2 regions of the Planococcus notacanthi genome follow, and region 2 is predicted to be linked to the other one. Evidence: riboswitches for the same ligand, from Rfam matches in the RefSeq annotation. Region 2 holds a riboswitch; the other holds the start of a gene.

Region 1 (15,097 bases), on a different contig from region 2:
GGCGCATGGTTTGGCAGCATGATGCCGCCTGAGCCCACTCGAATGGATTCCGTTGCCCCAGCGATGTGGCCAATAAGAACCGACGTCGCAGAACTTCCGATGCCTGGCATATTATGGTGCTCCGCCAGCCAATAACGATTGAATCCCAACTTCTCCACATGCTGCGCCAATTCCACGCTGTTCTTGAACGCTTGTGCAGTTTCAGCACCTTCGTTGATCGGTGCCAAATCAAGCACAGCCAACGGTATATTTTCGAATTTCTTAATTCCCATTCTATCTCCACTCCTATCCATTCCATTGTATCGATGTTTCACAAAAACTTCCTTTTTTCTGCTCAGAACAAGAAAAGCGCAAGCGATCAAAAGATGAAGCTAACCTAAGTGCGCGACTTCCTGTCGCAACGGTTAGCTGACCCGCTTCCTGCGGGCCTCCGACGGGCATAAGACAAGCTGGCGAAGCGGCGTGTTTTTGCCGCATAGTCAGATGGGCTTATGACCCTAGGACCTGGGCGCTGAAGCTGGACACTAGAAAAGCGGAAGCGTTAATTTAAAAAAACAAAAAAGCGAAGCTATCCGCTTCGCTTTTCACAACATATTCTATATAAGTAAATTCCGTGAAGCCAAGACCATCTGCAAAGAAGAAACAAAATGCAGGTCCAGCCCCGTTTGGAGATGATGGAGCTGTTGGGCATGCTGTGGGTTGATTCCGGTGATGATGCCCTCAATGCCCATCACTTTAAAGGTCTGCATTAACGACTTCAAATAATCGGCGCCATCCTGTTCCAACTTCTCCATAGCAGTCAAATCCATGATGACGGTTTCGGCGCCATTTTCATAAACTTGATTCAGGATATGAAAACGGATCACTTCAATCTTGTGGGGGTCCAAATCGCCGAATAGCGGAATCAGCACGTGCTTTTTGCCGAGGTCGATACAAGGGGCAGACAACTCCCGAACCTGTTGAAGCAGCTCCTCCGTCCGTTCCTTTTCAAGAAGCAGGTCATAGTCGGTTTCCTGCAGGCGCCGGCGAAGGCTCAACAACTGGTTGGTGATCTCCATGAGCCGGTTATCTTTCGGCACAAGGACGATGTTCAAACTAAAATCACTGATCCATTTGCTGTAGACATCTCCAAGGAACAGTTCGCCGGTTTTTGAAATGAAATTCAACTCAAGTGGTCTCGCCGATTCACTACTCAGCAAAAAACTTAATGCTTTTTGCCGGCTTCCTTCATCGACAAAATCTAGAAAATCGGAACAGCTGCCGACTAATTTCTCTGCCTCTTCAGATGACTCCACGATTGCCAGTTTATTATTCAATTTAAAAGCAGGCAGCGGCCATTCATCCAAATGAGATATCGAATTCATTGTCAGGTTCCTTTCCGGTTTGGATCCAATTTTTCAGCTGATCCAACTCTTTTACAATCAAGACGCCTTCAGATTCTGAAGCTGGCCAATTCGCCATGGCCACCGCCCGTCCTCCAAGGATGACTGATGGTTTGAAATCAAGCGCTCTGAAAGCTTCTGTGTATTTCTTCAATACAGGCAGACGGTATACCAAAGCCGCTGACAATGCGATGGCATCCGGTTTCCAGCGGTTAGCTGTTTCAATGGCGGCACCGAGCGGCAAATTCGGTCCGAGGTATCGAACTTCCCAACCGTTTTCTTTGAATAACGAAGCCACCATTTTCAAGCCGATATAATGGTCTTCCCCTTCAGGTCCGAGGACCATCACTTTCTTTTGCTCAGGAGTTTGTTCCCCTTTACGCATTTCTGTCACTGACACCACATAATCGCAAATGGCCGTTGCTAAATGCTCATCAGCCACTGTAATGATATTCTTTTCCCATAATTCCCCTATCCAATACATGGCAGGCGTCAATATATGCTGGTAAAGCTCATTTTTTGTATGGTTTTGCAAATAGGCTTGAACTGTATGCAAAGCCTGCTTTTCATTGCCGGCCAAAAATAACTCGGCCAACTCTTTAGATTGATTATTCATGTCAGCCTCCTTTACTCTATGAAGGTTTCAACACCGCAATGGCACTTTGCAAACAACCTGACATAAAGACTTCTTCCTCTTGTTCTGTATTCCCCGGAAGGATCTGCAGTAAGCGGTCAAAATTATCGATGATCAAGGCTCTTTCAACATTCCGGCTTGTCAAAACAGTTTCCAGCCAAATGGCGTAATCAATAAATACCTGTTCATCCTTGAGGGAAAACGCAGTCTCCAAATGATCCAGGTGGTGATGGTTATCTTTTTCTGTATGCTCAAAACCGCGCTCTCCAAAACGCTCCCAAAGTGTCGGGTATGCAGCATATATGCTTTTTGCCGTTTCAGAAGCAATTTTATTTTTTACGTCGTTCTTCATTCTGCCACCACTTCGTACTGCCGAACAACGGGGATAATTCCCGCTAATTCCTGGTCCGGGTAATTTTTCTCAAGATCATGAATCTCCTTGAATTCCTGGCTTCTCACCCACGCCATATAAGATGCTTTCGTATGCCATTCCATATGGACCGTCAATTCATTTTTCTTTTTGGTGTTTTGGATCAATCTAAATAAATGAAAGCCTTCCGCCCGATCGACGCGGCGTGAACGCTTTTGGTAAATCCCGATAACTTCCTCGGTTTTTTCAGGCGGAACAACTACCGTCGAAGTGACAATATACATTTGCTTTCTCCTTTATACACAAAATTTCCTCCATAAATTATAACACTTCGATATACGAATTAAAAGAATACCGCGGTTCTGTAGTGATGAGCCCTGATTCTTTAACTGATAGCAAATTATTCTACTTACTGATGCGACATCCGATCTGACATGGATGTACAAGGCTCTATCTACAATTTCCGCTTACTGTTTTCTTTCTATTTTAACTATTTAAAATTCGCCCTTGCTTTCCATGGCTAAATGATTTAAGATTAGAAACATCGTAATAGATACAACATAAACTTAATAAGATATTTCTTATCTAGAGAGACGGAGGGATTTGGCCCTGTGAAGTCTCAGCAACCAGTCTGACGAAGACACGGTGCTAATTCCAATAGGCTGCGCCTAAAAGATGAGAAGAATGCGTTTCTAGACAGGGGCTTTCTTCTTTCATTGAAGAAAAGCCCCTGTTTTATTGTTGGGAGGATGAGTGGAATGACAAAAAACAGCTTGGAAACTTTATTGGTTCAATTAGGCAATCGCAGCGATTCAACTACAGGAGCTGTGAATCCGCCCATATATTTATCGACGGCTTATGAACATGAAGGACTTGGCAAATCGACGGGCTATGATTACACACGAACCAAAAACCCGACACGCGCTGTCCTTGAAGAAGGCTTTGCGGAACTCGAAGGCGCCGATGCCGGATTTGCCTGCAGCTCGGGAATGGCGGCTATCCAATTGGTCTTGTCCCTCTTCCGTCCTGGCGACGAATTGTTGGTTCCGGAAGATATATATGGTGGAACATACCGCCTGCTTGACCACTTTGCTTCCGCCTATAACATTCATCCCACCTATGCCGAATTTAAGAACGTTGAAGATACAGAAGAAAAAATAACATCGAATACACGGGCATTGTTCATTGAAACGCCGACCAATCCACTCATGCAGGAAATTGATCTTGTTGCCTATGCAGCTTTAGCGAAAAAGCATGACCTGCTGCTGATTGTCGACAACACGTTCTTGACCCCCTATCTCCAGCAGCCGATTGCACTCGGAGCGGATATAGTCATCCACAGCGCCACAAAGTACATCGGCGGCCACAACGATGTACTCGCTGGTTTGGTTGTCGCAAAAGGCGAAAGCATTTGTGAAAGGCTTTCAACATTCCATAACTCGGTCGGCGCCGTACTGTCGCCTTTCGATTCCTGGTTGTTGATACGCGGATTGAAGACTTTGCCATTACGCATGCGCCAACATGAAGCCAATGCCAAAACCATTGCGGAATTCCTGTTGCAGCAATCAGTTGTTTCTGATGTGCTCTACCCGGGAAAAGGCGGCATGTTATCCTTCCGCCTGCAGGACGAAGAAGGGGTTGGCCCTTTTCTTGAAAACATTAAACTCATTACATTTGCCGAGAGTTTAGGCGGCGTCGAAAGCTTCATCACTTATCCGGCTACCCAAACCCATGCAGATATTCCATTTGAAGAACGTACCCGGCGCGGCGTTTGCAACCGGCTATTGCGCTTCTCAGTTGGCGTCGAACTCGCTGAAGATTTAATTGCCGATTTGACACAGGCATTTTCGAAATTGAAGAAGGAGGTTGTTGAATATGACTGATCGCATCGAAACCAAGTTTATTCATTCTACCGGAGTTGACCCATTAACCGGAGCTGTCAACGTACCGATTTATTTATCTTCCACATTCCATCAGAAAAGCCTGGATTCATTTGGCCCATTTGATTACAGCCGTTCCGGGAATCCGACACGTCTGGCATTAGAGGAAACCATCGCAAAATTGGAAGGCGGCAAGCGCGGCTTTGCCTTTTCTTCCGGGATGGCTGCTATCTCTTCCGCATTTATGCTGTTGTCTTCTGGCGACCATGTCCTGGTATCAGAAGATGTCTACGGCGGAACTTACCGCTTCATCACAGAAGTGCTGGATAAATTCAATATCGAATACACATTCGTCAACATGACCGATTTGAATGAAATGGCTAATGCCATTCAGCCGAATACAAAAGTCGTCTACTTGGAAACACCATCCAATCCGACTATGAATATTACGGATATCGAAATCGCAGCAAAACTGGCGAAAGCCAATGGCTGTCTGACATTCGTCGACAATACCTTCATGACGCCGCTCTATCAAAATCCGTTGGAACTTGGCGCAGACATCGTTCTTCACAGCGCAACAAAATTCCTTTCCGGGCACAGCGATGTGGTTGCGGGCCTTGCGGTTACAAAAGATGAAGAACTCGGCAATCGCCTAGGTTTTATTCAAAATACCTTCGGTTCGGTCTTGGGGGCACAGGATTCTTACCTGTTGATCCAAGGAATCAAAACTTTAGGAGCACGCCTTGGCCAGTCATCGGAATCAGCACGGACAATTGCCGAATACCTGCACAACCATCCATTGATCGAAGAAGTATACTATCCAGGGTTTTCATTCCATCCGGGCAATCCGATTCACGAACGCCAGGCAAAAAGCGCGGGAGCTGTGCTCTCTTTCCGCCTAGCTGATAAAAAGTCAGCACGCGTCTTTGTGGAGCATCTGCGTATTCCAGTGTTTGCCGTCAGCCTTGGCGCTGTCGAGTCGATTTTATCGTACCCTGCAACGATGTCACACGGCTCTATGCCTGCAGAGGAACGTGAAAAACGCGGAATCACTGACGGCTTGCTGCGCTATTCCGTCGGCTTGGAACATCCGGATGATTTGGTACAGGATCTTAGCCAAGCATTGGCTCAAGTAGCACGCCGCAACGGGTTAAGCATTGCTAACTGAAAAAATACTATTAGAGAAAGAAGGAATACAGACATGACAACGACTCAAACGATTACTGCCCCATTCAAGGCCGATCACGTAGGAAGCCTGCTGCGTCCGGCTTCCTTACATAAAGCAAGAGAAGATTTCAAAGCCGGGACGATTTCGGCACAAGAGCTGCGGGAAATCGAAACGAAAGAAATCCAACATATTGTCGAGAAACAAATCGAGGTCGGATTAAAAGCCGTTACAGACGGCGAGTTTAGACGTACTTGGTGGCATCTGGATTTCATGGAACATATCAATGGCTTTGAAGGCTATGTGCCGGAATCAGGTTACCAGTTTGCCGGTGAAGAAACAGAGCGCTATGATGTCCGGAATATCGGGGAGATTTCATTTGATCCTGATCACCCGTTCATCCAGGATTTCCTTGAATTGAAAGACATTGTTGACGGCAGAGCTGTTCCAAAATTAACGATTCCGAGCCCCAACCAATTCTTTAATGCGGGAATTCGCAATGCTGCAATTTATCCGGACATTGAAGAATACGCACAAGCCATTATTCAAGTTTACCGCGATGCGTTTCAGGCCTTCTACAAAGCAGGTGTCCGTTACCTGCAAATTGACGACGTTTATATTGCCGGCCTTTCTTCACCGGAAATCCCTTTCAGTGAAGGTGACCACTCCCGCGATTACTTGATCGATCTGGCATTGCGCGTAACCAATAGAGCGTTGGAAGGAAAACCTGAAGATCTGACAGTGACGACTCATCTATGCCGCGGAAATTACAAATCGAAGTGGGCTTTTGAAGGCAGCTATGCTTTGATTGCTCCGACAATTTTCGCAAATGAAAATGTGGACGGATTCTTCCTCGAATACGACGATGACCGTTCCGGCTCCTTTAAGCCGCTTGAACACATTCCTGCCGGTGGCGCAAAAGTCGTTCTGGGCGTCTTTACCTCAAAAAACGGCGAACTGGAAGACAAAGAATCCATCAAAGCCCGCGTTGCAGAGGCTGCCGAGTTTGTGCCGCTTGAGCAATTGTGCATCAGCCCGCAATGCGGTTTCGCTTCTACACACCACGGCAACGAATTGACAGAACAACAGCAATGGGACAAATTGAAATACATCGTGGAAGTATCTGAAGAGATTTTCGGATAAGATCTTATGAAGCAGCCCTTTGCCGCGCGGCAAAGGGCTTTTTCTGTCTTCTAATAAGCGCGTTACGGGTTGTGAACGTTCAAATGAATTTGTAGTCGTTCATCCAAATTCTGCACAAAAAAACTCATTCGCTGGAATAAAAGCGAATGAGTTTCTTCTATTATATAGTGCATTATTCTCCGGCTGCCGATAAGCTTGCTGTCTTTTGCTGCAGATCATCCGTTTCAATTGTTTTCCGGGCAACGCCTGTTTCGATTGCCGCTTTAGCAACCGCGGCTGCAACCGCTGAAGCCACACGCAAATCAAATGGTTTCGGTATGACATACTCTTCATGCAGCTCGTGCGTCTCCAACAAGCCGGCTATTGCTTCTACAGCAGCGATTTTCATTGCATCGTTGATATCCGTAGCCAAAACATCCAACGCCCCTCTAAAGAGCCCTGGGAAGGCTAATACGTTATTGACCTGGTTCGGGAAGTCGGAACGCCCTGTTCCAACAACTCTTGCTCCAGCCTGTTTAGCCAAATGCGGAAGGATTTCAGGATTAGGGTTGGCCATTGCAAAGATGATGGCATCATTGTTCATGGTTTCCACCATTTCCTGAGTCAATGCGCCTTCTGCAGAAACACCGATAAAAACGTCCGCTCCTTGAATCACATCTGCCAATAAACCTTCTTTGCGTTCATAATTGCTCATTTCAGCCACTTCTTCTTTAAATGGATTCATGCCGTTTTTGCGCCCTTTAAAAATGGCACCTTTTGTGTCGCACATGATCACATGCCCGAAACCGAATTTGCTCAGCAATTTCACGATCGCAATTCCAGCCGCTCCTGCACCGTTCACCACAATTCGGGTTTCCGGAACGTCTTTGCCGACCAATTTCAATGCATTGATCAAGCCAGCCAAGGTGACGATCGCGGTACCGTGCTGATCATCATGAAACACAGGAATGCCCATTTCCTTTTTCAGGCGCTCTTCCACTACAAAACAAGTAGGGGCTGAAATATCTTCAAGATTGACGCCGCCGAAACCTGGTTCAAGCAACTTCACTGTTTGGATGATGGTTTCTGCATCTGTTGTATCCAGACAGATCGGAAATGCGTCCACACCGGCAAACTCTTTGAACAATATAGCTTTCCCTTCCATGACAGGCAATGCTGCAAGCGGCCCTATATTGCCAAGTCCCAGAACTGCTGTGCCGTCTGTAACCACTGCGACCATATTGCTTTTCATGGTATAGTCATGAACTTTTGCTGGATCTGCCGCGATCTCCCGACAAGGTTCAGCAACTCCTGGAGAATAAGCGAGGCTCAGGTCCCTTTCGTTTTCCACTGCCACTTTCGACCGAATCTCCAATTTCCCTTGATGCGTCCGATGCAATTGCAACGAGTCGTTTTTCAGTTTAGACATATGCCTCATCTCCCTTTGTTCATAATTGTTTATTATAAAGAGTATTTGAATAATTGAAAGAGTTTTCGGACAATTCTTATATTTTTCAGACTTTAGGCGGATAAAGCAATAAAGCCCTATTTCCTTTTTCAATAGTATTCTTATCTCCCTGTAAGCGCTAACACTCCAGTAGCAGCAACTGCTCGGATTTCCAATACCCTATAGCAGAAAAGTACTTAGCCTTTTTGATGATTTTCTCCAACCCTGCCCCAATCAGGAGACAAATACATCATTTGCAGGGCCTTTTCAATCCCCAACTTTAACCTACCCGTTTTTGCGCAAAAAAAGCCTGCCCTTTCTCAGGGCAGGCAGTCAAAAATATGAAGCTTTACGATAAATGAAATGAATCGTCATAGAGCGGTTTCATATGCAGATCATATTCTTTTTTTACATCTTCAATGTCGTAAATGTTTCCAGGGTTCCCAGGACGGTTCATCTCTTTTACTTGCTCATGGACAAGGTCGGCAAAATATTTCCCACAAGCCACATCATTCGGATACTTCGCTTTCACCTTGGCAACCAGTTCTTCGTTCAGCATTTGATTGAACGCATGGTACATAGCGGCATTGACAATTGTCAACGACTTTTTGGAAGCATAAGACACCATATAATAATTCCCATAACGGTCCTTCAGCAAGTCTCTTTTCGCCACAATTTCCATAGCTACGCCCTCCTTCAGTTCTATACTGTTCCATACCCTTCCCCCGCTCCATAAAAACAGTCCGGAGAAGTATCCCCGGACTAGACCCTACATTTCCTTCGGCTGCAGATAAGACAAGGAAACTTTCAAGTTGGCATTGCGCTCCCGAATCAGATCGAGCAGTTCATGGTCTTTGGTATCGGGCTTGCTGCGGATGGAAAACGTATACAGAATCATTGTGCCCAAGTTGGTTGTTTCCACCTGGCGCAATTGATGATCGACCGTCTTGTCTTTCAGAATATCATCGAGCAGCTTTTCATGATTCAAGTTTTCAGGAACTGTAACTTTCAAAATTTGTGTATCGCGCCCTTTTGCGTAATTGGTTTTAAATAGGAAATAAAAGACCGCTGAAGCAAATAACGTCAAGAGAATAGCCAGTTGGAATTGAAACAGCCCGCATGTCATTCCCACACAAAGGCCGAAGAAGATATATGCGATGTCCTTGGCGTTCGTAACAGCACTGCGGAAACGGATAAGGGAGAAGACTGCAAATAATCCGAATGCAACGCCTGCATTGCCGCTCACTACGTTCATGACTACTGAAACGACCACACTCATCATAATAATTGTGTGTACAAAATCCTGTGAATAACTTTCTCCATTAAACGTGTGCTGATAGACTGTCGTGATGATCAAGCTCAGAATCAATGCAATCGCCATTGCTGCAAAGCTCATCCAAATGGTGGACTCACCGGTTTCGGGGTTGAATTGAAAAAGTTCTGTAATAGTTGCCATATTGATCTCCTCCTATTTACATTTTGAATTCGGTTTCCAAGGAAAATTTCTCATCCCCCAGCAATTCTGTACTTGTGCAAAACTTTGAAGCGCTGCGCTGCTCACAATCAAGCCGCTGCAGAATTCGAGCCAACCATAAGGGCACACTGTGGTCCACCTTTACTTCAAGCACCACCAGGTTCGGATCGATAAAATAATCCCCATATCCCCCATTCTCCAGCCGCAGATCCTCATTGCGGCATCTGAGATTAAAATCGAAGGTGAGACGCAAATCAGGATCATCAATTCCATGCAAGGCATGGCGATCGTAGCTGACAATCATTTCTGGCTGCAACTGATAATATTTCCGGAAGTAGTCGATTTCTTTCAGCACCTGTGGATTGGATACGTTGAATTGATCTAATTCTTGTTCGCCGTTTTTTTCCAAATAACGATAAGCTTCTGCAAGAGGCACAATCAGCCTGCGCTTGTTGACAACATTATTATGCTTTTGTTTTACTTCAAAAAAAGCCGTTCCAGTAAGGTCTGTCTTTCCGTACACCCGCAGACGAAGCTTTTGGCGATACTGCAGTTTATTCTTCGTTTCAAAGTAAATCTGTTTTTCTTCATTTTCAAAATACAGGCTGTTGACTGAGTACTTTCCATCCTTTCCATTTCTGTCATTCCGCATGTACTCACCTAATTCTTCAACCAACCGCTCATACTGTTGTCTGCTGATTAGGTATTTCTGTTCTTTTCTGCAGAATATCTCAATAGCCAAGCCTTCCGCCTCCTTTTCTTATGTTTAATTACTAACTTTATAAACTCTATTGTAGAGGCTGATTCTGAGAGCCTTATGAGACCTATATTAGAAATCAATGAGAACTTAACAGAAAATTCCCATTGTAAAAAGAACGTCCACGACAGATTCAAAATCTTTTTTTTACATCAAAAAACCACCTGCATCAACAGGTGGTTTTTGATGTGAAGTTAGATACGCCATAAGCTTTTTTCCATTACTTAATACTTCATAAACGCCATAGCTGGACTTTTTCCGGTTTCTTTTTAGGATCAAGTATACTTTTGACATCGAAGACAATGCCTTGCTGACCAATCAATAATCCTTCAAACTGTTTCCAACCAGCTTCTTTATAGAGTTTATGCGGAACTGCCAAAATAACTGCGTGGGCGGGCTTCAACTGCCGGTGGGTGAGGAGTTCCAGTTGATAATGGCTTGCTGTATCTTCAGTGGAAGCGTAGGGGTCGGCCAATTGTATTTCAATGCCGTATTCCCTGAGTTCCTGTACGATATCAGCAACTTTGGAATTGCGGAGATCGGGAACATCTTCTTTAGATGAAAGCCCCAATATTGTCACGCGGCCATCAGCTATGCTGATATTGTCCTGAATCATTTTTTTGATCAATGTTTGGGCAATGTACCGCCCCATGCCTTCGTTGATATTGCGGCCGGATAAAATGACTTCGGAACTGTGGCCGACAGATTCTGCTTTGTTCGCCAAGTATAAAGGAGCCAACTCGATTCCCTGTCCTCCGACCAAATCCGGAGCAGCTTTCACAAAACCAATTCTGCTGCCCGCAGTTTCAAGCACTTCTTGCGTATCAATATTTAAGCGACCGCAAATCAAAGCAAGTTCGTTCATCAATGCCACATTGACATCAAGCTGGATATTTTCAATTAACTTGGCAGTTTCAGCCACACGGATTGAGGGTGCCTGATAAATACCGCCTGTAACCACACTGCCATAAACTTGCGCCAAAAATTCCGTTACTTCCTCGTTTTGTCCCGCCACTACTTTTTTCATTTTTGTAAAACTATACTTTTTATTCCCAGCCAGAACCCGTGCCGGAGAATAACCGACAAAAAATTCTTTACCGCTTTCGTAGCCCGAGTATTTCTCCAGTATCGGAATGCAGACTTCCTCTGTCACTCCCGGCGGCACAGTCGATTCATAAACCACAACCGCTCCTTTTTTCATATGCTGCCCGACACATTTGCTGGCTTCCTGCAAAGCCGTTAAATCGGGCAGCTTGTGCCTGTCGAAAGAAGTGGGCACAGCGATGATAATAAACCCGGCATCTTTCAAATCCGCTGGATCGGCTGTAAAAACAAGAGTGGAGTCCAGAAACTCCTCACGGCTTATTTCATTCGTTTTATCCAATCCGATGGTTAGTGCTTGAATTCTTTTTTCATCGATGTCATAACCAGTGACAGGATATTTCCGGTTAAAGGCGGCTGCTACAGGCAAGCCGACATACCCCAATCCGACTACAGCTATTTTCAGATTATGTAACATGCTGACGACTATCCCCCTTCACTCGCTTCTTATTCCTGACTGAAATCAGTTCTGTTTATTAGGCAGTTAGAGCAAGTTTTCTTTTTCTTTTAGAGAAGTGATTAAAATTGGATGACCTTTAGCATTTAAGGCCAGCTTCCAAGAAATTACGTCATCGGCTTTGTTGTCGATATGCAAATTGATGGCAAAAGACTTTAGCCTGTCAAAATGAGGGATTTGGCTGCCCGCAAACACAAAACGTGTTTGTGGATGCTTATAAATCTTCTCCAATGTATTCAGATTATAAGCATATGGCTTTAAATTCCCCTGATGGTCCACTCCGCATGAAATGCCGCCAATTTCATCGGCAAATCCACTGACGCTTTCAACCGTGCCGATTTCCAGACTGGCCGACAACAATGAAATTGTATTGTTTTCACAATACGTGACCAAGTGGATGGTATTCAGTGCATACGGATAAATCTTATTCAAAAAAGGATGCTGCTTGATCATATCGTCATTTTGAAACGTCAGATCCCTACCTAATTCACGCAACTCTTCTTCAAAACGAAATTCATTGTGATGTTTTTCTGGCTCCATTAATTTCACCCTTTCGTGTTTAACGCTTCAGAAAAGATATGACCAACTGACGCGCTTCATTCTCCGTGGCTGTTTTCAATTGTTTCAGGAATCTGGCCATTTCAATTTGGCTAAGTCCTCTAGATGGGCTTGAATCGGTCTTCTTCAAGCCGTATAAATCAGATGCTGGCGCTTGGCTGTCCGTTTGCAGAATACGCTGCACCAGCTGAGCATCTGCTATTTTTGTGTCACTCGGACTATAAAGCTTCTTCGACTTAGCAGACATTCCATCTTCCGGCAAACGCACAATGATGTACCGAGTCAAACTGGTCAATGAAATACTCTCAACAACCATTTCAGACAAGCGTTTTTCAGCTTCCATGAGATTTCGCGGCTTTTCAGCCAACTCAGTAGAAATCATCACAAAACGCTTAATTTGGTAACGGTTAGCAGCTTCCGCAATGTTATTGGCAGCAAAGACAGCCCCATGTAGAGTGATAGATGAATCGTCTTCTGTTATATCTAGTTGCCGGTGCCCATCTGTATGGTAGATGATGTCTGGCTTGTAGCGCCCAATAATGGAATAGATCTTTTTTTTATCTTGAACATCCAGAACAATCGGTATGATTTCAATATTCCCTACCATCAACTTTCTTAGCTCATATTCAACTGAATAAATGGATTGCGGTCCATGTCCAAGCAGCAGAATGCAGGAAGGCTGATATTGAATCAGCTGACGGGCAATTTTGGAGCCGACAAATCCCCCTGCTCCAGTAACCAAAACGCTTTTTCCAGTCAGATGTGAAGCTGTCGGCAAAGCTACCAGTTCCAGCTTTTCTTCAATACTTTCAAATCCATTCGAAACAAAGATACGAAATTGGCGAAAAACAACAAGGAAAGGGATCAGTGAACGATGAAGAATTTCAAGTGCACGGTGTTTGTACATCTCCATTTACGCTCGCCCTTTCTGATCAACAGCTTAGTCGTTGTAATTATGGTAATAATAGTTTTCCTTGTTGAGCGGATAATTGTTCAGGACAACTCCGAGAATGAATGCTTTCGCTGTAGCCAAAGAGTCACGAGCTTTTTCAACGCTGACTTTCTCTGATTTCCCTGTATTCACTACCAAAACTGTGCCATCGCATTTATTCGCTAAAATCTTGGAGTCGGTTACTGACAGGATCGGCGGTGAATCAAAAAGGATATAATCGTACTGACCGCGCATTTCTTCCAGCAACTCCTCCAATGCATCGGACTCCAGCAATTCCGCCGGGTTTGGCGGAATTTGTCCGCTCATCAGCAAATCCAAGTTTGGAACCCCACTCGCTTTTACCGAATGTTTCAACTGCCCTTTTCTCAGCAAGAGATTAGACAGGCCGGTGTTGTTCCCTAATTGGAACGTCCGGTACAAAGTCGGCCGCCGCATATCGGCATCGATCAACAAGACTCTTTTTCCGGTTTCGGCAAATACGATTGCCATATTTGCCGCTGTTGTCGATTTCCCTTCTTCTTTTGAAGCAGATGTGAACAAGATGACTTTCGAATCCAAACCAGGTGTCGAGAAATTGATATTGGTCCGAATCGTTCGGTATTGTTCAGCAGTAATCGATTGTGGATTAGTACGAGCCACCAATTTTCGCGGCATTAACCTTTTTGTCTTGTTCATTGCCTGCATGTATATCCTTCTCCAATCTCTCTGTTAGATTTAATGGTTTTTCCATTTTCAAATTGCTGTCTACAGGACTGACAATCCCCAAAACTTGAAGCCCCTGGATTTCTTCAATATCTTCTTCTGTTCGGACCGTTGTATTCAATTGATCCAGGATCAGCGTGATGGCCATACCGAAAACCAGTCCGGCCACCGCTCCGATTGCCATGTTAAAAACAGGGTCCGGGCGAATCGGTTTTGGGTTTGCAGCAGCTTCTGCTGCAGCAAGAACACTGACGTTGTCCACATTCATCATCGTTTGGATTTCCTTTTGGAAGACCTGTGCTGTTGTATTCGCAATCAACACAGCCTGTTCCATCGAAGAATCTTCCACTGATAAGGTAACGACTTGTGAGCTTTCGATGTTATTGACCGTAATGCGTTCCGTTAAGGAGGAAATCGTATCTTTCAACTGTAACTCCTCGATGACATTGGCTAGAATCGCCGGGCTTTTGATAATGACATTATAGGTTCCGATCAATTGAAGATTGGTGTCGATATCCAGACTATCGAAATCCTGGCTGCTTGCTGTGTTTTGGTTGATTAAAATCTGCGTTGTCGCCTGATAGACCGGTTTCATCACGGTATAACTGGCAACCGCACTAATAACAATAAAAGCCAGTGTTACTAGGATGATCAACATTTTTCTTTTTGCCATTGCTTTCAGGAATTTATTCAAATTGAATGTGCTTTCCATAATCAAATCCTCCTAAGGTTTATCCTTTGTTATTTTCATCGTAAAACTTGAAGGTTAAAAACAAGTTAAGTAATCTAAAAATTCTAATAAAAGAGAAAACTTTAAAAAATAAAGGCATTAAGAACCAATTCAGATAATCAATAATCAGTAAAATAATAAATAAGGGAATAAACCAGGTTATTAATCACAGGGCACTATTTTAAATAAGGCTTAAAAGACTATAAAATAACTTAAAAGCCATTGTACTGTTGCAGCCAACAAATTAACGCTCTTTGCCCCTGCCACTTAAACGGCAAAATAAAAAGCATTCAGCCAGTAACAGCCGAATGCTTTTCATTCCCATATGAATTTGTAGCCGAACCCTCTAACCGTCTGGATATAAAC
Region 2 (15,097 bases):
CTTCTCGACTGTAATCATTTCGGATCATTCTCCTTCCAATCACTAAATACAGTATCGGTCCGAGCAATTGGAGCAATAGAATGATGACCAGCCAAATATAGGGGGAGACAATCAGCACTTTTCTTTTGTACCAATCATAGAGTGCAACTCCAATCAGTAATAAGTTGAAGAAAATAATTGGCAAGGCAAAAGGCAAAATCTGTGGCCAGTCAATTTCCAGTAGAGCAGACATATCTGTATTCATCTGAATCACTCCTTCAATTATCATTATCAATAATGATAATTGAAAAGTCAACCATATTATTGTATTTTAGATACAGACTCAAAATACATTAAAGAGTAATATCATTTTTTATTGTAAGAAAATCCTGATATAAATGGTGACAAGAAGTTGGTAATCCCGAAGAAAGTCTATATAACAGCTCACTATCATGAATAAAAAGGGGATTGAAATAGATGGAATTTGATTTATTTAAAAACCAGGTCAGGTTTAAAATCGCTTTGGAATTAATAGATGTCGATGAAGGATACTCGATTATGCAACTGAATAAACTATTGAAAGAAGTATCGCAAGCAACATTATACAGACATGTGAACTCAATGGTTGATGACGATTTATTGAAAGTCGTTGGTATAAATCGAATTGGAAAAGTTGAAGAAAAGCTGTATGCGCTGAATACCCAAGCCTATAAGATCAGTGAAGAAGATTGGCAGTCTGCAACATACAGCGATAAAATAAAATTTGTAACTTACTTTTTTATGTATATTCTTCAGAACTACAAAGACTATCATGAGAACAGAGTTGGCGAAGGTACTCAAGATCAAGCGACATTTTCCTTAGTGAAATTGAACTTAACAGATAACTCATTCGAAGATTTTCAGTCGGAGTTAAGTACGTTAATGGAAAAATACTATAATAGAAAAGAAGATAAAGATGGAACAGATCGTACGATTTCGATGGTGATTATTCCGTAATTTCTCTTCTTTGAGAAGAAAATGTGCTTTAATTAATTTTGTTTACATATGAGAGGTTTATCGGAAGCTGCCATTCATTCTATATATGATTTAAAGAACCCATCAACCTTCACATGAAGGATTGATGGGTTCTTTGAAATAATACGAAATATAAAGTTCTAAATTGATGCAAGTTATCTCTTAAAGTGACAGTTCAATTATCCTGGAATCATAAGACTGGCCAGAGTCAGTCAAAATCTTTTTTCTCCCATTCGTCTTCAGGGATTTCCAAGTCTTCGCCGGAAAAGCGCTCTTCCTGAAACGGGTCGCCGTTCATGTGGAAACCGTTCTGCTCCCAAAAGCCCGGCTGGTTTTCATCGATGAATTCGATGCCTCGGACCCATTTGACACTTTTCCAAAAATACAGATGGGGTACGATAAAACGCAGCGGGTAACCATGCTTGGCGGTCAACGGTTCGCCGTCAAGTGAATGGGCAAGCAGCACGTCTTCCCGGTCCAAATCGGATAATGCGACATTGGTGATGTAATCGTAGTCACCGTGAAGCATCACATAGCCGCTTTTCGGCGTTACGCCCAATTCTTTTATCAGGTCAATAAAACGGACGCCGGTAAAGGTATTGTCGAAGCGGGACCAGCGTGTCACACAATGGATGTCGCGTGTTATTGTCGTTTGCGGCAATTTCAGCAGATCTTCATAATGCAGCGTGATTTCCTTATCAACCTGGCCGAAGATTTTCAATGTCCAAGTGGCCATATCGTAAACCGGCACCTCGCCTTCGTGCAGGACAGGAAAGCGCTCGGTCAACACCTGTCCAGGCGGCAGGCGTTCAACCAGAGAAGGATCCACTACAGGGACCCGCGTACGTTTGATTCGTTCGGCTTTGCTCAGCTTCATGTGATCACTCCTTAAAATAAATAAAACTCTTCCACTGAAAAAGGGAAGAGTTGGGTCTGCTGGTGAAATTCTCTTCCTCATCTTTCAGAACATCGTGGTTCTGTTGGATTTGGCACCATTCCAGTTTGTGAACTGGCGGTTGCCGGGCGTCATCGGGCCATTCCCTCTGCCTCTCTTGATAAGGATAAAGCGTATTTAATTTCTGGTATGACTTATTTTACCGAAACCGCTTATTTCCTGCAAGATTATTCGGAAAATAATTCAGCTTCTCTCCGGCTGGCGTTATACTGATAGTACGTGGAGAATCACGTGCATAGCAAGCGTCACTTTTTGTTTATAAGGAGTCCTGCAAAATGAAAAAAATGATCGGCATTATAGGAATGGCCGTACTGTTGAGCGGCTGCACCAACACAACAGCAGAAAACGGCGATGAGCTGCTTGTTTCAACAGCTTCAAGCCTGACAGAAGTGATGAAAAAAATGGAAGAGGAATTTCATCAATTGGAGCCGGATATCGAGCTGTCATTCAATTATGGATCATCGAGCAAGCTGCGAAGCCAAATTGAACAAGGCGCACCGGCAGATTTATTTTTATCGGCCAGTGAAAAGGATATGGAGCAGCTGGAATCCGAGCAACTGGTGAAAGCCGAAACTGTGGTGCCTTTTGCTGAAAATCGCCTGGTGCTTGCTTCCTTAGAGGAATTTCCGAAAACTGCAGATTTTACAGAAACAGTGATGACTGCAGAAGAAACCATTGCGATCGGGGAGCCGGACAGCGTACCGGTTGGAAATTTCACAAAGCAGGCGCTGGACAGCCAAGGGTTATGGCAGCCGCTTGAAGGGCGCCTTATCTATGCAAAAGATGCACGGCAAGTGGTGACGTATATCGAAAGCGGAAATGCCGGACTTGGCATCGTCTATTCCTCGGATGCGGTTATTTCCCAGGAAATAAAAGGGGCGCTCGAAGTGCCGGGGCAAGAAAATCCTGTCGTCTATCCGGGAGCCGTTGTAGCAGATTCACAAAAGCAGCAGGCCGCTTTGGCTTTTCTGGATTTTGTAGCGGGTCCCAAAGGACAGGCCATCCTCGAACAATACGGCTTCTTGCCGGCAAATGAGGCAACGCCATGATGCCGTATGATTTGTCGCCGCTTTGGCTGTCGCTGAAAGTTGCGGTTATTTCCACTCTATTTGTGTTTTTGGCTAGCTTGGCGCTTGCACGGTTGATGAGCAGACGTGAATTTTTCGGCAAAAGCCTTGTGGAAGCGTTGATTTTGCTGCCTTTGGTCTTGCCGCCGACTGTCATCGGCTTCGGCTTGATCGTCTTGTTCGGCGTCAATGGGCCGCTTGGGATTCTGCTTGAACAATGGTTTGGGTTTCGCGTGGTCTTTACCTGGATCGGGGCAGCGATCGCTTCATTCGTCGTGTCACTGCCGCTGATGTATCAAAGCGTTATGGCTGCTTTTGATAAAGTGGATCCGCGCTGGGAGAATGTGGCGCGGACGATGGGCGTATCCGAATGGCGGATTTTCCGGACCATCACCTTTCCGCTTGCCTGGTCAGGTATTTTGGCAGGTTTGATTTTGGCATTTGCCCGTGGCATCGGTGAATTCGGAGCCACATTGATGATTGCGGGTTACATTCCGGGCGTTACAGAGACCGTGCCGCTAGCGATTTACTTCGCTTATGAAGCAGGGGATATGGAAAAAGCCCTGTTTTGGGTGCTGATCATTTCGTCGCTTGGAGTAGCTGCCATCACATGGGTCAATTATTGGCGAAAAAAGAATGCTGTACGTATTGGAAGGGAGTAAGCGGATGCTGAAAGTGGATTTTCAAAAACAATTGGATCATTTCAATTTGGAGATGCAATTCGAATTGGATAAAGAAATTCTGGCATTGGTCGGCTCTTCCGGTTCGGGCAAAACAACTTTATTGAACTGTCTGGCAGGCATTGTCCATCCGGATAACGGAACGATTCTGTTAAACGGCCGGCATTTTTACAAGGACGGGCAAAAGCCGTTGAAAATCCAAAAGAGGAAAATCGGTTATTTATTTCAGGATTATGCGCTGTTTCCGCATCTCACTGCCGAACAAAATATTCTCTATGCACAGCCCGGAAGAACGGATGTACCGCATATCACCGAACTGACCAAAATTCTTGGCATTACTGGGCTTCTTGGAAAATATCCGCACCAGATTTCAGGAGGCGAAAAACAGCGTGTTGCGTTGACGCGGGCATTGGCTGCACAGCCGGATATCCTGTTGCTGGACGAGCCGTTTTCGGCTTTGGATGATGCCAATCGAGACCGTTGCCAAGAGGAGTTACTGCGGATTCATGAACAATGGCAAATCCCCATCATTTTTGTGACACATCGGATTGCGGATGCTGAAAAATTGGCAGACCGCATCATCCGGGTCGAGAAAGGGCAAATGGCTGAAGAAGCTGTGGTTTGATGTCTGCTTCAGTTTGAGAAAAGCCATGGTACAGTGATAGTAACGAGTAAACCGTTTGGGTCGCCAAGCGGATGGAAAAGGGGGAACCAATGTGGATGAACGCTATTCAAGACAGGTCTTATTCAAACCGCTCGGCCAAACCGGCCAGCACAAGCTGGAGTTCTCGACGGTCACGATCGTCGGCTGTGGCGCTTTAGGTTCCGCCATTGCTGAAACACTGACACGCGCGGGCATCGGGACCATCCACTTGGTCGACCGGGATTATGTTGAGTTGTCGAATCTGCAGCGCCAACAGCTTTTCACCGAAACAGATGCCCGGCAGATGCTGCCAAAAGTCGCAGCCGCCGAGCAAAGGCTGAAAGCGATTCGCAGCGATCTTCAGTTGTTCACGTATTTGGAACATCTGGATGCAGCAGGGATGGAGAAGCTGGCGGCTGTCAGCGACTTGATCCTGGATGCCACCGATAATTTTGAAACCCGCTTGTTGATCAACGATGCTTCTGTGAAGTTCGGCGTGCCGTGGATCTACGGCGCCTGTGTCGGAAGTTCAGGAGTGGTTTTTCCATTCATACCGGGAGAAAGCTCTTGTTTCCGTTGCCTGTTGCCGGTGCTTCCTGCAATCAATGAAACCTGTGATACGGTCGGCATCATCTCGCCGGCTGTCCAAGTGACGGCGGCGCTTCAATGTACGGAAGCCTTGAAATGGCTAAGCGGCAACCGCGTGGCAATGCGGAAAAAGATCCATCATTTCAATCTTTGGGACAACAGCCAGTTGGATATCGGCGTGTCGCGCATCAAAGATCCCTCCTGCAAAACCTGCGGACCGGATGCCGTCTTCCCGTCACTCAATGAAACAGGTGCGAGTTCCTATGCCGTTCTATGCGGCAGGGACGCGGTGCAGATTCTGCCCGATCCGAACCGTCCCATCACATTAGACGATGCTGAAAAAGTCGGTGCCCGTTTGGAAGCTGAAGTAAAACGGACACCTTATTTCGTCGAATTGAAGGTCTTCAATCACCGAATGGTGCTGTTCGGGAATGGCCGGTTGCTGATACACGGAGTCCATAATGTGGCAGCCGGCCGGAAATTGTATCATCAAGTCTTCGGCTAAACAAAGGGGGAAGTTAAATGTCAGAATCATTCAAAGGGGATCATCAGGTTCGTGTCGCGGTACTGACGATCAGTGATACACGGACAAAAGAAACGGATACCGGAGGCCAGCTCGTGCAGCGGCTTGCCCGAAATGAAGGGCTGGAACTTGTGGGTTACGATGTCGTGGAAGATGACATCGCGTCTATTCGCGTCAGCCTGTCGGAATGGCTGGAGAATGAGGAAGTGGATGTAATTATTACAACGGGAGGGACAGGAATCGCCAAACGCGATGTCACGCTCGAGGCGGTCAAACCGTTTTTCGAAAAGGAAATTGACGGCTTCGGTGAGCTCTTCCGTTACGTCAGTTTTTTAGAGGACATCGGCACAAAAGCGCTGTTAAGCCGTGCTGCAGCGGGTATTGCCAACGACAAAGCCATTTTTGTCCTGCCAGGTTCCCGTGGAGCTGTAAAATTGGCGATGGAACGATTGATCTTGCCGGAAATCCAGCATATCCGCTCCGAATTGACCAAGCATCAGCAATTGGACCGTTAAGTGGTTGACGTGTGTTAAAATCACTCATCTATAAAATGTGAAGCCTCCGGATTTGTCAGTGTATGACAAGTCCGGAGGCTTTTTTTACGTTTGGGATAGCCCAGCTGCTTACCATGTGGCAAGTTGGCTGCTTTCAGTAAATCAAATCCAGTCAACTACGCTCGTAGTCGCCTGATTTTCCGCCGGTTTTCTGGAGCAGCATGGTCGGTCCGATGACCATGTCCTTACCGGCTGCTTTGCACATATCGTAGATGGTTAAAGCAGCAGCTGATGCGGCCGTGAGAGCTTCCATTTCGACGCCGGTTGGCCCTTTTGTTTTGACTTCGGCAGTTAACAGCACTTCAAAATGATTGGCGTCTTCATCGACGTTCCATTGAAATTCAATATCGACACCGCTCAGCGCCAAAGGATGGCACATCGGAATGATTTGCGCAGTATTTTTGGCAGCCATGATGCCGGCAACTTGTGCCACGGCAAAGACATCGCCTTTTTTATTGGTGCCTTCTTTGATCTGCTGGTAAATTGCTTTATTCAGCAGTACCGAAGTGGTGGCACGGGCTGTACGGACACTGTCCTGTTTGTCAGAGACATCGACCATTTTGGCGCGGCCCTGGGCATTGAAATGAGTTAGTTCAGACAAAGAAATCATCCTTTCGTTATTGAATGATTTCAGTATAGCACGGCTGGTGGAAGCCGCTAATGAGCCTAATAAAACAAATAAAAAGAATCTTTCTCTAAGATAAAAGGAATAATCTCTGTGGCTGTTACAGAGATTATTATGACGACTTTTCACTCCTTCAAAAACTGTAGCACTTCTTCGCCGGTTTCCTCAGGAGCCTCTTCTGCAAGATAATGTCCGCAATCGATGCCGCGCCCTTTGACGTCATCCGCCCAGTCTCTCCAAACATCCAGCACCTCGTACCACTTCGGTAATGCTCCTTTCTCGCCCCACAGGACGAGGACGGGACAGATGATTTTATTTGTTCCCCGGTCGGCTTCGTCCAGTTCATAATCGACGGTGGCACCGGCGCGGTAATCCTCGCACATGGCGTGGATTGTTCCAGGATTTTGGATGCCCCGCCAATATTCGGCAAGCGCCTCGGGACGAAATAGGTGGCGTGTGCCTTGGAAGTAAAAGTTATGAGGATTTGCCTCGATGATCCGTTCTGGAAAGTCAAAAGGCTGGGCAAGGAAAAACCAATGCCAATAGCCTATAGCGAATTCTTTATCCGCTCTTCTAAAGGCTTCTCCGGTTGGAATGATGTCCATGACTACAAGCTTTTCCACCGCATCAGGAAAGTCCAGCGCTAAACGGTAGGCGCATCGGGCTCCCCGGTCATGGCCAATGACTGAGAAACGGGAAAAGCCGAGCTGTTTCATGACGGCTACTTGGTCTCTGGCCATCGCCCGTTTGGAATAAGTTGAATGATCAGGAGAAGAGGCAGGCTTGGAACTGTCACCATATCCCCGCAAATCCGGCATTATCACGGTATAATCCTTTGCCAGCCGTGGCGCAAGCAGATGCCACATTACATGGGTTTGCGGATGTCCGTGGAGCAGAAGCAGTGGAGGGCCAGCTCCTCCATAACACACATAAATCTCCGTTTCGCCAGTGTTAATTGTCGCGGTCTGAAAATTTTCAAGCAACATAGCTTCTCTCCTTTCTTTTTAATACTCCCATTTCCCTCAAAAAGACTTTCCGAACCCCTCTGAAAATACGTTTTCGTTATGGTGAAAGGGGTAGTTAGTAAGCAAACAAAGCGAATTTATTTTCCAGACAGGGGGAGAGGAAGTGGGCCGAAAAAAGGATCGGCAAGGATTGACTGTAGTTGTCACTGGAGCTTCGAGCGGTTTTGGCAAGGGCATTGCCGAGCAGTTGGCAGCGGATGGCGCCAATGTGGTGCTGGCGGCCAGGCGGACCGGCTTGATTGAGGAACTTGCAGCAGAGCTTGGCGACCGCGCATTGGCTGTAACGACGGATGTCAGCAAGCAAGAGGAAGTGGCCAGGCTGATGGCTGCGGCGGAATCCCGTTTCGGCAAGGTGGATGTCTGGATCAATAATGCGGGGCTTGGCATCATGGGATCGTTCACGGACGTTCCGCTGGATGACATGCTGCGGCTAGTGGACATTAACTTGAAAGGCATGGTTTATGGCAGCCATTGCGCCCTTCGCCACTTTAAAGAGAACAGATCTGGAACTCTGATTAATATGTCTTCTTTTATCAGCAGCGTGCCGCTGCCGTTCGGCGCTGTCTATTGTGCAACAAAATATGGCATTGCAGGACTGACTGCAGGCCTGCATCTGGAAATGGAGATGGAAGGGTGGAAAGATATCCATGTTTGTATGGTACATCCGTGGGTTACCGACACACCCTGGCCTGAGCATTCCGGAAACTACAGCGGCCACGAAATTACATTGGGGCCGGTCGATGCTCCAGAAACTGTGATTGCCGCTGTTATTGACCTGATTGACCGGCCGCAGGAAAGTGTGGAAATCGGCATCAAATCAAAAGCCGCCATTGTGTCCAAGCAGATGATGCCCCACATTACGGAGAAATTGAATGGCGCTTTATTGCTGGAGATGCTGAAGGCGGCGCCGATCGCCAAAAACACTTCGGGCAGCATCCATTCACCTCGGCCGGAAGGGATAGCGGTCTCCGGAAATATGCGGAACCGATTGAAGCAACAGCTTCGAAAAGGAAAGCAACACTGAAGCCAGTTTTATGGATAGGAGGAATAGACATGGCAACTGAAATAAAACGTGCAGGACTGACGGTCGTCATAACGGGCACCTCGAGCGGCATCGGCAAAGGCGTGGCGCAGCAACTGGCAGCACAAGGAGCCAATGTTGTAGTAGCGGCACGCCGCACCAAGGGAATTGAAGCGCTGGCGGAATCCTGCGGTCCGAATGCCATTGCCGTGACGGCGGATGTCAGCAGGGAAGAAGATATCGCTAAGCTGTACGAAGCAGCGGTGGATGCGTTCAGCAAAATCGACGTCTGGATCAATAACGCAGGCATTGGAACATATGGTTCATTCACGGATACGCCGCTAAAGGATTTGAATCGGACGGTGGAAATCAATTTTCTTGGCACTATTTATGGCAGCCACTATGCCTTGAAACAATTCAAGAAACAAGGGTATGGAACGCTGATCAACGTTTCCTCTTTCGCCAGCAAAACGCCACTTCCTTTTGGCGCCGCTTACACAGGCAGCAAATACGGCATTTCAGGATTAAGCAATGGCTTGCATCAGGAGATGAGAATGGATGGCTTTGACGATATTCATATCTGTTCAGTGGATCCATGGGTAACCGATACCCCTTGGACAAAGCATGCGGGCAATTACAGCGGCCATGAAATTCTTGTCGGACCGGCAGATGATCCGCAAAAAGTGGTGGATACCATCATCGGGCTCATTGATAATCCGAAAAAATCAGTGGAAATTGGCGCTAAATCCAAAGGTATTGCGATTGCCGGTTCGCTGATGCCGAAAACGACTAAAGGATCGACCGGACGCACTCTATTTAATATGATCCAGGAAGCCCCTCCTGCTCCGCCCACATCCGGCAGCCTATACGAATCCAGTCCTGAAGGGACAAGCGTATCAGGTGATTTGCGTGAGCGGCTGAAAACCAAAACATGACTGAATGCAGAACTGAGGAGGAATGAAAATGGCAAAAAAGAAATCCCATGAAGGGGTGACCGTGGTCATCACCGGTGCTTCCAGTGGATTTGGAAAAGGTGTCGCAAGGGAACTGGCTGCACAAGGCGCCAATGTCGTGCTTGCCGCACGCCGGGTGGGCCTGCTTGAAAAGCTGGCAGAAGAACTGGGGCCGAATGCGGTTGCGGTGAGGACAGATGTCAGCCTGGAAGAGGAAGTGGCGCATCTCTTCGAAACAGCGTTGGCACATTTTGGGAAAATTGATGTGTGGATCAACAATGCCGGAGTCGGCGCAATTGGTCCGTTCACTGAAATCCCAGTCAAAGACTTGGCGCGGGTGGTCGATGTCAATGTCAAAGGCACCATCAATGGCAGCCACTTTGCCTTACGCCATTTCAAAGAAATGAAACGGGGCATCCTCATTAATATCGGTTCCATCACAAGCGAAATCGCTTTTCCTTATTACACCGGATACAGTGCCAGCAAGCATGCTGTGCTGGGGCTCAGTGCCGCGTTGAATGAAGAAGTGAAACTGGAAGGTTTTGATGATATCCATGTCTGTACTGTCCTGCCATGGGCGACTGATACACCCTGGTTTGAACATACGGGAAATTACACAGGGCATGCCGCTGAAATGAAGCCGATGGATGACCCGGAAATCGTCATTGAGGCAATCATTAGCTTGATCGATAAGCCGCAGGAAACTGTGGCAGTCGGTGCGAAATCCAAAGCGTCGGCCGTTTCCAGCCATATTCTGCCGGGTGCTACTGAAAAAATGAACGCGAAATTTGTCCAAAAAGTGATTGAAGATGCACCGCCGGCCGGCCCGACCAACGGCAGCCTTTATATTCCAATGGAAAAAGGAACGGAAGTGGAAGGCGGAATCCGGGAGCGGATGAAACGGGAATAAGAGATAGGCTTAAATGAAAGAAGATCCACTCACCAGAGGGATCTTCTTTTTTTGCATCAGTAAAAATCTGGTTTTTTAATTATTAATGGAGATTTGTTCTATCATTTACATTATTCTTCCAGTATATTTGAATAAAGGAAGAACAATAAGACAAAGGTGGAGACAGAATTGAATGATGTTGAAAAATATGAAAAGCTAAACCCGTTTACGGCCATTTGGACCCGGCCTCGTGCTGCAGTGCGCCATGTAATTGAAGAAAAATCGTCCGGATTCATTTTCCTGTTGATCGTCCTTGCAGGGTTTGCTGCCGGCCTGCTCAGCAGCCTGGATTCAGAACAATTCCTGCCGGTCGGGGGAATGATCCTGATTGCTCTTTTCTTCGGACCAATTGGCGTGGTGGTAAGCACGGTCATCGGCGCCGGTATCTATTTGCTGATCGGCAAGCTGTTTAAAGGGAAAGGCACCTACACGGAAATGTTCCGGGCAATTCTGACCGGGCTGATTCCACAGATCTGGCTTATTCCGATAATCCTTTTATGGATGCTGCTGTTGCCGGAAACCTATTTCCTGCAAGCAGATGACATGCTGCTCGCTGAACCTGATTTTCTTTCGCTGGTCTTCCTGATCATCCTTGGGGTCATCTCTGCTTGGACTTTCTTTGTCCAATGCAAGGCGGTTGCAGAAGCACACAGGTTTTCTGCCTGGAAAGGCTTTTTCGTCATCATGATTCCGACAGTTCTGGTTATCGGTGTAATTATCGGGCTGATCGCATTATTCTTTACGATGCTTCTTCCTGCAGTGGGTGGAGCCAATTAATTAAATTGACCGTAAAAAAATAAGGCAGCCATGAGGGCTGCCTTATTTTTTTTATGGTTTTTCGGTTTTATGGACTGTGCCGTTTTCTTCAATGTCCGCCGTCTCCCGGCGCACGGTTTCATTGATGACCTGGACGTCCTTGACTTTGCGCTTGCCGATGACGATTTCTTCACGGACCACTTTCTTTTTGCCGATGTCCAGACGCTCTTCAGAAAGGGGGATGTAGATGGCGTCTCCTTTTTCATAAGCTTCTTTTGGAGACAGCACCTGCTCGTCTTCTGCGGCTTCTGTACCTTCAGAAACTGGTCGCCGGTCAATGACGATTTCTTCACGCTCTACCGGTACTTGGATTTCTTTGTCTTCTTCCACCAATTGCTTTTGGACTTGCACTTCGCCAGTCTGCACACGTTCTTTTTCAACATTCAAGCGTTCTTCGTGCAGCGCGAGTTTTTGCTCCTCGCCAGGATGGCCATCTTTTGAATCAGCTGGTATGGTTCTTTCCGGTTCAATAACTGGCAGGCTGTCCGTATATAAAAGCAGCTTTCCAGCTTCCACCTGCTGGAAATAGTAATCAGTTTCGTCTGCGTCCAAACCCATGCGGTTGAAGGCATCTTTCGTAATATCTTCGCCGGATAAAAAAGCGATGAATTTGCCTTTGAAATTATCTCGGTCTTCTGTATCGACATGGACAGAGGTGTGCTCAATGAGCAAAGGAATCTGTTCGTCGCGTTTTGCTACAAGATATAAATTTTCTTCTTCATGTCCTTTTGCTCTCAATTCACCAATTTGGATCAATACTTGTGCTTCTGCATTGAAAAGTCCGACAAGTTTGTTTCCCTTTTTCTCCATAGTTAATTCCCCCCCATGTCAGTTGCATCAAAATACTTGTTAATGCTAATTTACCCTTAGTCGCATGTTGGATAAACCTTCAGGAATCCAGGCTCAAAAAAAGGCGTCTCCGGAGAAATCATCCGGAGACGCCTTTGCTGTTTTTTTATAGGGAAGTGCGTCCGTCTTTTTTCGCTTTTACGTTTTCGTCAATATCCGCTTCTTCACGGCGGACGGTTTCATTCACCACTTCGGTATCTTGGACTTTGCGTTTGCCGACGACAATTTCTTCGCTGACGACGTCTTTTTTGCTGACCTCCACGCGTTCCTCGGAAACCGGAACATGAATAGAATCTCCATCGTCATAGACGCCTTTATCCGCCAATCCGCCTGTGCCCGGTGAAACTTCCTCGTTGACCGCACGGCGTTCCACATATACTTCTTCGCGCTCAACCGGTACTTCGATGGTCTGCTGTTCTTCGACCACATGTTTGCCGACATTCACTTCGCCAGTCTGTACGCGTTCTTTGTCGACATTCAAACGCTCTTCGTGAAGGCGCAAATGTTCCTCTTCTTCATGGCTGCCGGCAGTTGCCGTTCCGGTTGCTGTCTGCGCGCCCGAGTATTGCTTATAAGAAGTGCCATAGTCGCTGTTCACGTAAAGAACCAGCTTGCCATTTTCGACTTGGCGGTAGTATTCATCCGCTTCGCCGCTGCCTAATCCCATTTGAGTGAATGCATCCCGTGTGGAATCTTCACCTGAAATGAACGATTTGAATTTGCCCATGAAGTTATCGTCTTCTTGTGTGTTTAAGTGCACGTCCGTCTGGCCTTGGACCATGGACAGTTGATCGTCATGTTTCGCGATTACATACATGTCTTCTTCGTTATAGCCTTGTGCTTTTAATTCGCTTATTTTATGCAGAACTTCTGCTTGTACGTCATATGCTTGGATAAATGTGTTTTTATTGTTTGTCATTGTCAATTCCTCCTAATAGTGATAAATCACCTGTGAAGTAAGGTACTGTCTGTCTACCCCGTAGTTTTTTGAAATAAACCATGGAAGAGTAGGAGAGGGATTGAAACATCTTCTTTTCTGTGCGGATGACTATGCTTGGAAACTGCATGGTGCCAGGCACCGGAACAATTCCGGAGACACAACTATTTTATAAAATAAAAATCTTATCAAATGAATAGAAAGAGACTATAAAGCACTCTCGGTTTCATTTGAAAAGCAGATATTTATCTGCTTTCTTTTAATTGTATAAGATGGCGGTACAAAAGAATGGAATCGATAAAATTAAGGGAATCCTTACTTTATAAACAGTAAGATTGAACTATTAATGCTATGATTAAGGCGTATTTTACTTTTATATATTCGAATTTAGCCTTAGGGCGGCAAGTTCACAAGGGATGGGATGACAATGGGGATTGATGTTTTGCAACGCAATAACGTCCGAGTGACTGGACAAGGGAAAAAAACAATAGTATTCGCACACGGCTTTGGCTGTGATCAACAAGTGTGGAATAATACGATTACCAATTTCGAACAGGATTATCGGGTCGTCACTTTTGATTATGTAGGAGCTGGAAACAGTGACAAGACAGCGTATTCCAAAGAGCGTTACAGCACTTTGGATGGCTACAAACAGGATCTTTTGGAGGTTTGTGCATCACTTGAGATGGAAGGATTCCTATTTGTCGGCCATTCTGTCAGTGCCATGATCGGTATGCTGGCGTCAATTGAGCAACCTGGATTGATGGAGAAAATGGTCATGATCGGACCTTCTCCTTACTATATGAATGAGCCTGGCTATAATGGCGGGTTTGAACGGGCAGACATTGACGAATTATTGGATATGATGGAAACCAATTATATGGAGTGGGCTAAATACTTGGCGCCGGTCGTCATGCAGAATGAGCAGCGTCCTGAGCTCGCCGAAGACTTTGAACATCTTTTATGCTCGAATGATCCGATGATTGCGCGGCAATTTGCTGAAGTGACGTTTACTACGGATCTTCGCGATCAATTGGATAAAGTGGCTGTACCCACGCTGATTCTTCAGACCAAGTTCGACGCTATTGCACCGGCGGAAGTCGGGCAGTATGTCCACGACCACATCCAGGGGAGCCGACTGATTGTGATGGAAGCAGTTGGCCATAATCCGCATTTAAGCGATTCTGATGAAACAGTGAAACACATCAAGGCCTATTTGGCGGAGTAGGGAGAGAAGACAGTGGAACAGCAGCTTGATCGAGCGCCATGTGGATATTTGATATTGGATCATGAATTGCGCATCGTGGAAATGAATAAAACCTTGCAGCTCATGACAGGTGCGCAACAACCGAAGCACATGCATGATTTATTGACAGTCGCTTCACGGGTTTACTTCCAGACCTACTTTACTCCTTCCATCAAAATGCATGGCACTGTAAACGAAATGTTTTTGACATTGAAAAGCGAGACGGGTTCCCTGCCTGTCTTGATGAATACGATAGAACGCGACGGCTCCTACGAATGTGCATTGATTCAAATGAGTGTCCGCGGGGAGTATGAAAAGGAATTGCTGCTGGCAAAGCGCAATGCTGAAAAGGTCAACCGTGAGACGGCCGAAGCATACGAAAAGCTGAAAACAGTAATGAATGAAGTGGAATGCAAACAGCAAGAATTGATGGACCTTAATTTCAAACTGCAGCAACTGGCTACAACAGATCCGTTGACGGGATTGAAAAATCGCCGTTACCTGACCGAACAATTGGAAGAACTCTTGCTTCAGGCTGAAACTGGCCGGGAAGTGGCCTTGTTGGTCATAGATATTGACCATTTCAAGAAGGTCAATGATTCACATGGCCATCAGATGGGCGACGCGGTCTTGCAGGAACTGGCCTGGCGTTTGGAAGCGGAAACCGGATCCG

The links. Region 2 has a riboswitch for S-adenosylmethionine ahead of QMA01_RS09315 (sulfite oxidase-like oxidoreductase). Riboswitches for the same ligand answer to the same signal wherever they lie in the genome.
Region 1: another riboswitch for S-adenosylmethionine. It lies ahead of QMA01_RS00940 (methionine biosynthesis PLP-dependent protein); the one in region 2 lies ahead of QMA01_RS09315 (sulfite oxidase-like oxidoreductase).

What each region holds. Positions count from the first base shown of each region.
Region 1 is NZ_JASDCQ010000001.1:212,076-227,172, reverse strand. Features, by position in the region: gene QMA01_RS00965 (LLM class flavin-dependent oxidoreductase) at 1-272, opposite strand, end outside; gene QMA01_RS00960 (STAS domain-containing protein) at 597-1,364, opposite strand; gene QMA01_RS00955 (cobalamin B12-binding domain-containing protein) at 1,339-1,998, opposite strand; gene QMA01_RS00950 (hypothetical protein) at 2,015-2,368, opposite strand; gene QMA01_RS00945 (antibiotic biosynthesis monooxygenase family protein) at 2,365-2,670, opposite strand; SAM riboswitch class I at 2,965-3,068, shown strand; gene QMA01_RS00940 (methionine biosynthesis PLP-dependent protein) at 3,145-4,269, shown strand; gene metC (cystathionine beta-lyase) at 4,262-5,434, shown strand; gene QMA01_RS00930 (5-methyltetrahydropteroyltriglutamate--homocysteine S-methyltransferase) at 5,468-6,574, shown strand; gene QMA01_RS00925 (NAD(P)-dependent malic enzyme) at 6,747-7,982, opposite strand; gene QMA01_RS00920 (hypothetical protein) at 8,350-8,682, opposite strand; gene QMA01_RS00915 (DUF4956 domain-containing protein) at 8,770-9,456, opposite strand; gene QMA01_RS00910 (polyphosphate polymerase domain-containing protein) at 9,473-10,216, opposite strand; gene QMA01_RS00905 (nucleotide sugar dehydrogenase) at 10,464-11,750, opposite strand; gene QMA01_RS00900 (sugar-transfer associated ATP-grasp domain-containing protein) at 11,817-12,329, opposite strand; gene QMA01_RS00895 (polysaccharide biosynthesis protein) at 12,349-13,260, opposite strand; gene QMA01_RS00890 (CpsD/CapB family tyrosine-protein kinase) at 13,288-13,983, opposite strand; gene QMA01_RS00885 (YveK family protein) at 13,925-14,713, opposite strand; gene QMA01_RS00880 (response regulator transcription factor) at 15,047-15,097, opposite strand, start outside.
Region 2 is NZ_JASDCQ010000002.1:363,734-378,830, forward strand. Features, by position in the region: gene QMA01_RS09300 (ABC transporter ATP-binding protein) at 1-18, opposite strand, end outside; gene QMA01_RS09305 (PLDc N-terminal domain-containing protein) at 1-244, opposite strand, end outside; gene QMA01_RS09310 (helix-turn-helix domain-containing protein) at 457-975, shown strand; gene QMA01_RS09315 (sulfite oxidase-like oxidoreductase) at 1,202-1,864, opposite strand; SAM riboswitch class I at 1,945-2,055, opposite strand; gene modA (molybdate ABC transporter substrate-binding protein) at 2,224-2,997, shown strand; gene modB (molybdate ABC transporter permease subunit) at 2,994-3,677, shown strand; gene QMA01_RS09330 (ATP-binding cassette domain-containing protein) at 3,682-4,320, shown strand; gene QMA01_RS09335 (ThiF family adenylyltransferase) at 4,412-5,431, shown strand; gene QMA01_RS09340 (MogA/MoaB family molybdenum cofactor biosynthesis protein) at 5,449-5,964, shown strand; gene moaC (cyclic pyranopterin monophosphate synthase MoaC) at 6,116-6,604, opposite strand; gene QMA01_RS09350 (alpha/beta fold hydrolase) at 6,754-7,614, opposite strand; gene QMA01_RS09355 (SDR family NAD(P)-dependent oxidoreductase) at 7,757-8,677, shown strand; gene QMA01_RS09360 (SDR family NAD(P)-dependent oxidoreductase) at 8,707-9,609, shown strand; gene QMA01_RS09365 (SDR family NAD(P)-dependent oxidoreductase) at 9,638-10,537, shown strand; gene QMA01_RS09370 (Yip1 family protein) at 10,706-11,353, shown strand; gene QMA01_RS09375 (YsnF/AvaK domain-containing protein) at 11,405-12,202, opposite strand; gene QMA01_RS09380 (YsnF/AvaK domain-containing protein) at 12,348-13,160, opposite strand; gene QMA01_RS09385 (alpha/beta fold hydrolase) at 13,606-14,406, shown strand; gene QMA01_RS09390 (GGDEF domain-containing protein) at 14,419-15,097, shown strand, end outside.